2 linked regions of the Saccharibacillus brassicae genome follow. The protein of the gene in region 2 binds, or shares a complex with, the protein of the main gene of each other region. Links are inferred from orthologs where the notes say so. Each region holds a gene or a part of one and is shown on either strand. Other genes may lie near its edges.

Region 1 (2,746 bases), 4.4 Mb from region 2 along the record:
TTGATGTAATCGGTTACGACCTTGCGGCCTTCGGGATCGGTCGCGCTCGTAATGACGCCTTTGGGCTTGTTGAACATCAGATACAGCTTCTGCTGCGCTTTGATCGCCCGGCCGCTGACCGTGATCTCGTCAACGTTCGGGTCGGCTTTTGTGCCAAGCGTCGTTACGACTTCGCCGTTCACCTCGACCTTGCCCGCCAGGATGAGCTCCTCGCATTTTCGTCTCGAAGCCACGCCCGCCTGGGCCAAAATTTTCTGTAATCGTTCCATAGTCATCCAGTCACCTCATCTTTCATCATACCTATAGAGTTCAGAAACCACAAGTTCAACCATACGTTTTTGCGGCGCTTGTCCGCCTTGCGAAGACACTCGCACCCCGGAACCATCCGCCTACGGCATACTGCCCGGCAAGCAGCGAAAACAGGGCCCTTTCCCTGATGCGGGAAGGGCCCAAGACAACGTCGCGGCAGGCGGCCGTTACCCGCCTTCTTCTTCCGGCTCCCGCTCCGAACCGTCCGCCCGCAGCGGGCCAGGCGGCTCTTCTTGTTCGGCTTCGGCCTGCGCCGATTCGGCGGGACCGCCGAACAGCAGCCGTTCTTCGTCTTCCGAAGCGATCATCGCTTCGAACGCCGAAGCGTCCGGCAGCTCTTCCAGTCCGCCAAGCCCGAAGTGGTCGAGGAAGCCTTTGGTCGTCCCGTACAGGATCGGACGTCCGATCGCGTCGGCTCGCCCGGTCTCGACGATCAGATTTTTGTTCGTCAGCGTATGGATCGCCCGTTCGGACTTGACCCCGCGGATCTCTTCGATCTCGATCCGCGTGATCGGCTGACGGTAAGCGACGATCGCCAGCGTCTCCAGCGCCGCCTGCGACAGCGTCGCGCGCGACGGCGAATAAGCCAGCCGTTCGAAATATTCCGAATGTTCCGGCAGCGTCGCCAGATGGTACGCGCCGGCAAGCTTCGTCACCCGCACGCCCCGCCCCGACTTGCGCAGATCGCGCTGGAGACTCTCGACCGCTTTTTGGGCTTCGCCCGGTTTGTTCTCCGTGATCTCGGCTATCTGCCGCACGGTCAAGCCTTCATCCCCCGCCAAAAACAGGAGGCCTTCAATAATCGACTTCAACGTCTGCAAATCCATTTGACGCCGTTTCCCCTCTCCACTCCATTACGATGTCGTCGAACAGCCGATCCTGATAGCAGCTCACCTGCTTCATCTTCATCAGTTCGAGTACGGCGAGGAACGTTACGACGATCTCCTGTCTGTACATCCGTTCGTTCAACACGCTCGAAAACAAGATTCTGCCGCCCGGTCCCGCTCCGCGAAGCGCCCCTTCCAATTCCCGCATCCGATCCCGGACCGAAATCTCGTCGCGGCGGATACGGGCAACCGTCGGTTTGCGGTCGGCCCGCAGCAGTGCGCGCTGCAGCGCCGATACAAGATCGGACATATGCAGCCCTTCCAGCGGATTGTCGTCTTCCGCGGGCAGGAACGGAGCCAGATCGTCGGGCTCGCGAATATAGATGCGGCCCCGCTCGTGCTCTTTCTCGTGCAGCAGACCCGCAATGCTCTTATACTTCCGATATTCGGTCAACCGGCGAATCAGGTCTTCCCTCGGATCGGGTTCTTCCTCTTCGTAGAAATCATATTCGTCCATATCCATCACCGGAGGTTTGGGAAGCAGCAGTTTGCTCTTGATCGCGAGCAGCGTTGCCGCCATCACGAGGAATTCGCTCGTCACTTCCAGCTCCAGCTCCTGCATGCTGCGCAGGTAGCCCATATACTGTTCCGTGATCATGCTGATAGAGATCTGTTGAATATCGATCTCCGACTTGTCGATCAGGTGCAGCAGCAGGTCGAGCGGACCTTCGAACGATTCCAGTTTGTAAAGTACAGTCAAGCCGTTTCCCCTCCGCCTGTATTGCGAACGGTCAGCCTTTGAATTGACGGCTCAGGCTGGCCATTTCAAGCGCCGCAAGCGCCGAATCCCAGCCTTTGTTGCCGGCTTTCGTACCCGCACGCTCGATCGCCTGTTCGATATTTTCGGTGGTGACGAGGCCGAAGATCGTCGGAACGCCCGTTTTCAAATTGATCGCGGACACGCCTTTCGCCACTTCGTTGCAGACATAATCGTAATGCGTCGTCGATCCGCGGATCACCGTGCCGAGCGTAATAACCGCGTCGTACTTGCCGCTCTCCGCCATTTTTTGCGCGATCAGCGGAATCTCGAACGCGCCCGGAACCCAGGCTACGTCCACGTCGTCGTCTTCCGCGCCGTGACGCTTCAACGCGTCGAGCGCGCCCGACAGCAGCTTCGCCGTAATGAACTCGTTGAATCTGCCGACGACGATCCCGAATTTGTATCCCTGCGAAACCAAGTGTCCTTCATATACATTTGCCATTTGTCATCAACCATCCTTTGTCTATTGTATACCAGATTGACCGGTTTGTAGCCTTCGTTTTACAAATTTCCTCATTAACCATGCCGCAATCGTGCCATTATCGCGCTCCGGCCGCACAGCCGGGCCAGCGCGAAACGTCCGGTCTTTACAGCCTTGCCCCGTTTTCCGGCGGGATCGGCGTCTCGTTCTGCTCCAGCGCTTCAAGCTCGCCGGGCGCCGTGTGCGCGCCCGGGCCGTTCAGGCCGAAGTTGGTCAGATGTCCCAACTTGCTTTGCTTCGTATGGAGGTAGCCGACATTGTCGGCGTTCTCCGCCATCTGGATCGGCACCCTCTCCACGATGCCGAGCC
Region 2 (4,121 bases):
GGCGGCGAACCATCAGGTTCGATACGCGCTCCACGAAGCCTTTGCGCGTTTTCTCCAGGCCGTCTTTGAACTGTTTGGTTACCGCGTCGGTCTTGCCCGCGATACTTTCTTTCAATTTGCGAAAAAAGCTCATGCTTGACTTCCTCCAGTCGTAATAGGCTTCCGTATGGGACCTGCTTCAATCTGTCCGTTATTAAGCATTAAGCGATGCTGATCTCTTCGTCTTCGAGCCGGACCGACACGAGCTTGGAGACGCCGCCTTCTTCCATCGTGACGCCGTACAGCACGTCCGCTTCTTCCATCGTGCCTTTGCGGTGCGTGACGACGATAAACTGCGTCTGCTCCGCAAATTCGCGCAAATATTGGGCGAACCGCGTCACGTTCGCTTCGTCGAGCGCCGCTTCCACTTCGTCCAGCACGCAGAACGGGACCGGCTTGACGTGCAGAATGGCGAACAGCAGCGCCATCGCGGTCAGCGAGCGTTCGCCGCCCGACAGCAGCTGCAGGTTTTGCAGCTTTTTGCCCGGCGGCTGGGCGACGATGTCGATGCCCGTCTCCAGCAGATTGTCCGGATCGAGCAGGACCAGATCGGCCCGCCCGCCGCCGAACAGCTTGGCGAATACCGTGCCGAACTGCCGGCGGATCGCGTCGAACGTCGTTTTGAAGCGCTTGGACATCTCTTCGTCCATCTCGCGAATGACGAGGTACAGCTGCGCTTTGGCTTCCATCAGGTCGTTTTTCTGCTCGTTCAGGAACTCGTAGCGCTCGCTGACCCGGTCGTATTCCTCGATCGCGCCGAGACTCACTTCGCCCAGCAGCGCAATCTTGCGCTTGATCTCCCGGACGTCTAGGCGGGCCGCTTCCGGATCTTCCGGCAGTTCGTGCCGCTGCTTCGCCAGCTCGTACCCCATGCCGTATTCGTCCGCCAGCTTTTGCAGCGTATTCTCCAGCTCCACGTCAAGCCGGTTGGCCTGAATTTCCGTGTGCCGAATCCGGTCTTCGACCGTCTTCAGCTCGCTGCGCTGCTTGTGCGTCTCGCCCTCGCGTTCTTCCAGCTTGCGCTGCCGCTCGGCGCGTTCGCCGCGCTTTTCTTCGAGCCTTTCCTGCGTTACGCTTTTGAGCTCTTTGGCTTCCTGCAGTTCGCGCACATGCTCTTCGGCGTTTTTGCGGTTCGCCGCAAGTTCCGCTTCGGCGGAGCGCAGCATTTTGCGCCGGTCGGCCAGCTGGTTCGACACCGTGCCGGTCTCTTCGCCCAATCGGCCCAGCCGCTCTTCGAGCGACGCCGTCTCCTGCACGAGCCGGCTTTCCCGGACCCGCAGTTCGGTCAGCGTGCCCTGCAGCTCTTCCTTGGCCGATTCGCTCGCTTTGCGCGCGAATTCCGCTGCGGCGATCGACTGGCGGGTCGCCGCTTCTTCGGCTTCCAGCTCCGCGAGCTTCGCTTCCGCTTTTTTGCGGCTTTCGCCCGCGCTTTCCAGCTCTTCCGCATAGCCCGAACGCTCTTCGCCGTGCAGCGCGAACTGCTCGTTCACGTGGCGCAGCCCGTGCTCGGTCTGCTTCAGCTCGCCGTCGAGCCGCTGCTGATCGGCGCGCAGCGTATCGCCGCGTTCGCGCAGCTCGCCAAGCCGCTGTTCGCTTTGAACGGCCAATTCGCCGTTCTCGCGTTCTTCGCGCGTCAGGCGCGCAATCTCGCGCTCGCTGTCGCGGATTTCGCGTTCGAGCTGCTCCAGCACTCGCTTGCGCCCGAGCAGGCTGCTGCCGCGCCGATTCTGGCTGCCGCCGGTCATCGAACCGCCGGCATTGACGACGTCGCCGTCCAGCGTCACGACGCGGTAACGGTAATTCAGCCGCGAAGCGATGACGTTCGCGTCTTCGAGCGTCTCGGCCACGACCAGCCCGCCGAGCAGGCTGCCGACGATGCCGGCATACCGCTCGTCGGCTTCGACCAATTCGGCGCCGATGCCGACGAATCCGCCGGCGGAAGCAGCCGCGCGCTTGTCGCTGTCCGAGATATGCCGCGGACGGATAACGTCGAGCGGCAGGAACGTGGCGCGCCCGAGCTGGCGCTGCTTTAGATAGCCGATCGCTTTGCGGGACAGCGCTTCGTTCTCCATGACGATATGCTGCAGCGAAGCGCCGAGCGCCGTCTCGATCGCGGTCTCGATCTTCTGAGGCACGGTGATCAATTCGGCGACCGCGCCGTGCACCCCTTCCAGGCTGCGGCTGCGCGAAGCTTTGAGCACTTCTTTGACGCCGACCATGAAGCCTTCGAAATCTTCCTGCATCTCCTGCATCGTATCGCGCCGGGAGACGAGCGATTCGCGCTTTTGCTCCCATTTGCGCGCCGAAGCCGAACTGTCCGCCGCGTTTTTTTGCAGCGTGTGCAGCTTCTCGCTTTCTTCGATGTACGAGCGGCGCAGCGCCGCGATATCGGCCGTGAGTTGTTCCAGAGCGGCTTTGCGTTCGGCGTGCTCCCCGTCAAGCCGCTTCTTCTCCGCTTCCCAGCGGCCGGATTCCTCGTCGACGCGGTTCATGCGCCGCATGACGCCTTCCTTTTGCTGATCCGCATAACGAATTTCGTTGCGGGTCTGCGCCATTTTGTTCATGAGCTCCAGCAGATCGCCTTTGAGCGATTCTTCCTGCTCGTGGCTGATCCCTTCGGTCACGCCGGTCAGCTTGGCCTGTTCCGCCGACAGTTCGGTCCGCAGATGGTCAAGTTCCAGCCGCGCCGCCTCGAGCTTGTTTTGCACGAACGCACTTTCCTGCTTGCGCTGGTCGAAGCGTTCGCCTTCGTTCTCGATCGCTTCCTTCAGCTGCTCGCGCGACTGCTCCAGATTGCGGCGGCGCTCTTCGAGCAGCTGCGCGTAACCTTCCGACTTCTCGGACAGCTCGCTGTAGCGCAGCAGGCGGCCCTGCAGCTCCTCGATCTCGTTCTCCGCGGCGCGCAGCGCCTGGCGATCGGTATCGAGCGTAAGATCGTGCTCTTCCACGATCGCCGACAGGCGCTCGCGCTGGCGCTCAAGCTTCGCCAGCTTCTCCGACGCCTCGGTCCATGCTTCGTGAATCTCGCCGATCTGGTACACAAACAGCGAGATCTCTTTGCCCTGCAGTTCTTCCTTGAGCTCTTTGTAACGCCGCGCTTTGTCGGCCTGCGCTTTGAGCGGTCCGATCTGGTCTTCGAGTTCGGTGACCAGGTCGTGGATGCGCAGCAGATTCTGCTCCGTATCCGCAAGCTTGCGGTTCGCTTCTTTTTTGCGCGATTTATATTTGACGATGCCCGACGCTTCTTCGAAAATGCCGCGCCGATCTTCGGAGCGCGTGCTGAGGATCTCTTCGATCCGCCCCTGCCCGATGATCGAATACGCTTCTTTGCCGATGCCGGTATCCATAAACAGCTCGGTGATGTCTTTGAGCCGGCAGGGCTGCCGGTTGATCAAGTATTCGCTGTCTCCGCTGCGGTGGACGCGGCGGGTGACGGTGACTTCCGCAAAATCGAGCGGAAGCACCTGATCGGCGTTATCGAGCGTCAGCGAGACTTCGCCGTAATTGACTGCTTTGCGCGCGTCGCTGCCGGCAAAAATGATGTCTTCCATCTTTCCGCCGCGTAGACTTTTGGCGCTTTGTTCCCCCAATACCCAGCGGATGCCGTCGGAAATATTGCTTTTCCCGCTTCCGTTCGGACCGACAACCGCGGTAATCCCGCGGACGAATTCCATTTCCGTTTTGTCGGCGAACGATTTGAATCCGGCGAGTTCGATCCGTTTCAGATACATGACCGCTGCTCACCTCCCCTTTCCTGTTGATCCTGCTGTTCTCCCGTTCGAGGTGCGCGGGCCTGCCGCAAACGCGGCGGCCTTTTCTTTTACAACGAAAAAGAGCAAAAAGCGGCACGGGCAGACTTGCAGATCCCCGAAGTCAAGCATGCGGCCGCTCTTTGCTCTTTTTTTGTAGCTACAGTTTTAGCGTTTCCAACGCTGCAGCCGCAGCCTGCTGCTCGGCTTCCTTTTTGGAACGTCCGTTCCCGCGGCCCAAGCTGCGTTCGCCCATATACACTTCGGACACGAATTCCCGCTCGTGCGCCGGTCCGCGTTCTTCCACGATCCGGTATTCGAGCACGCCGAGAT

The links.
Region 1: the proteins of smc (region 2) and FFV09_RS00875 are in contact, whole or in part, in a crystal structure (PDB 3ZGX), measured with the Bacillus subtilis proteins. The link is inferred for Saccharibacillus brassicae from one-to-one orthologs.

What each region holds. Positions count from the first base shown.
Region 1 is NZ_CP041217.1:215,493-218,238, forward strand. It holds FFV09_RS00875 (segregation and condensation protein A), read right to left. Parts: upstream 1,897-2,746; coding sequence 1,105-1,896; downstream 1-1,104. Other genes in the region: FFV09_RS00865 (pseudouridine synthase), read right to left, coding at 1-269; scpB (SMC-Scp complex subunit ScpB), read right to left, coding at 477-1,136; ribH (6,7-dimethyl-8-ribityllumazine synthase), read right to left, coding at 1,928-2,398; FFV09_RS00885 (bifunctional 3,4-dihydroxy-2-butanone-4-phosphate synthase/GTP cyclohydrolase II), read right to left, coding at 2,544-2,746. UniProt on the Bacillus subtilis protein: Participates in chromosomal partition during cell division. May act via the formation of a condensin-like complex containing Smc and ScpB that pull DNA away from mid-cell into both cell halves.
Region 2 is NZ_CP041217.1:4,644,822-4,648,942, reverse strand. It holds smc (chromosome segregation protein SMC), read right to left. Parts: upstream 3,771-4,121; coding sequence 201-3,770; downstream 1-200. Other genes in the region: rnc (ribonuclease III), read right to left, coding at 3,949-4,121; ftsY (signal recognition particle-docking protein FtsY), read right to left, coding at 1-133. UniProt on the Bacillus subtilis protein: Required for chromosome condensation and partitioning.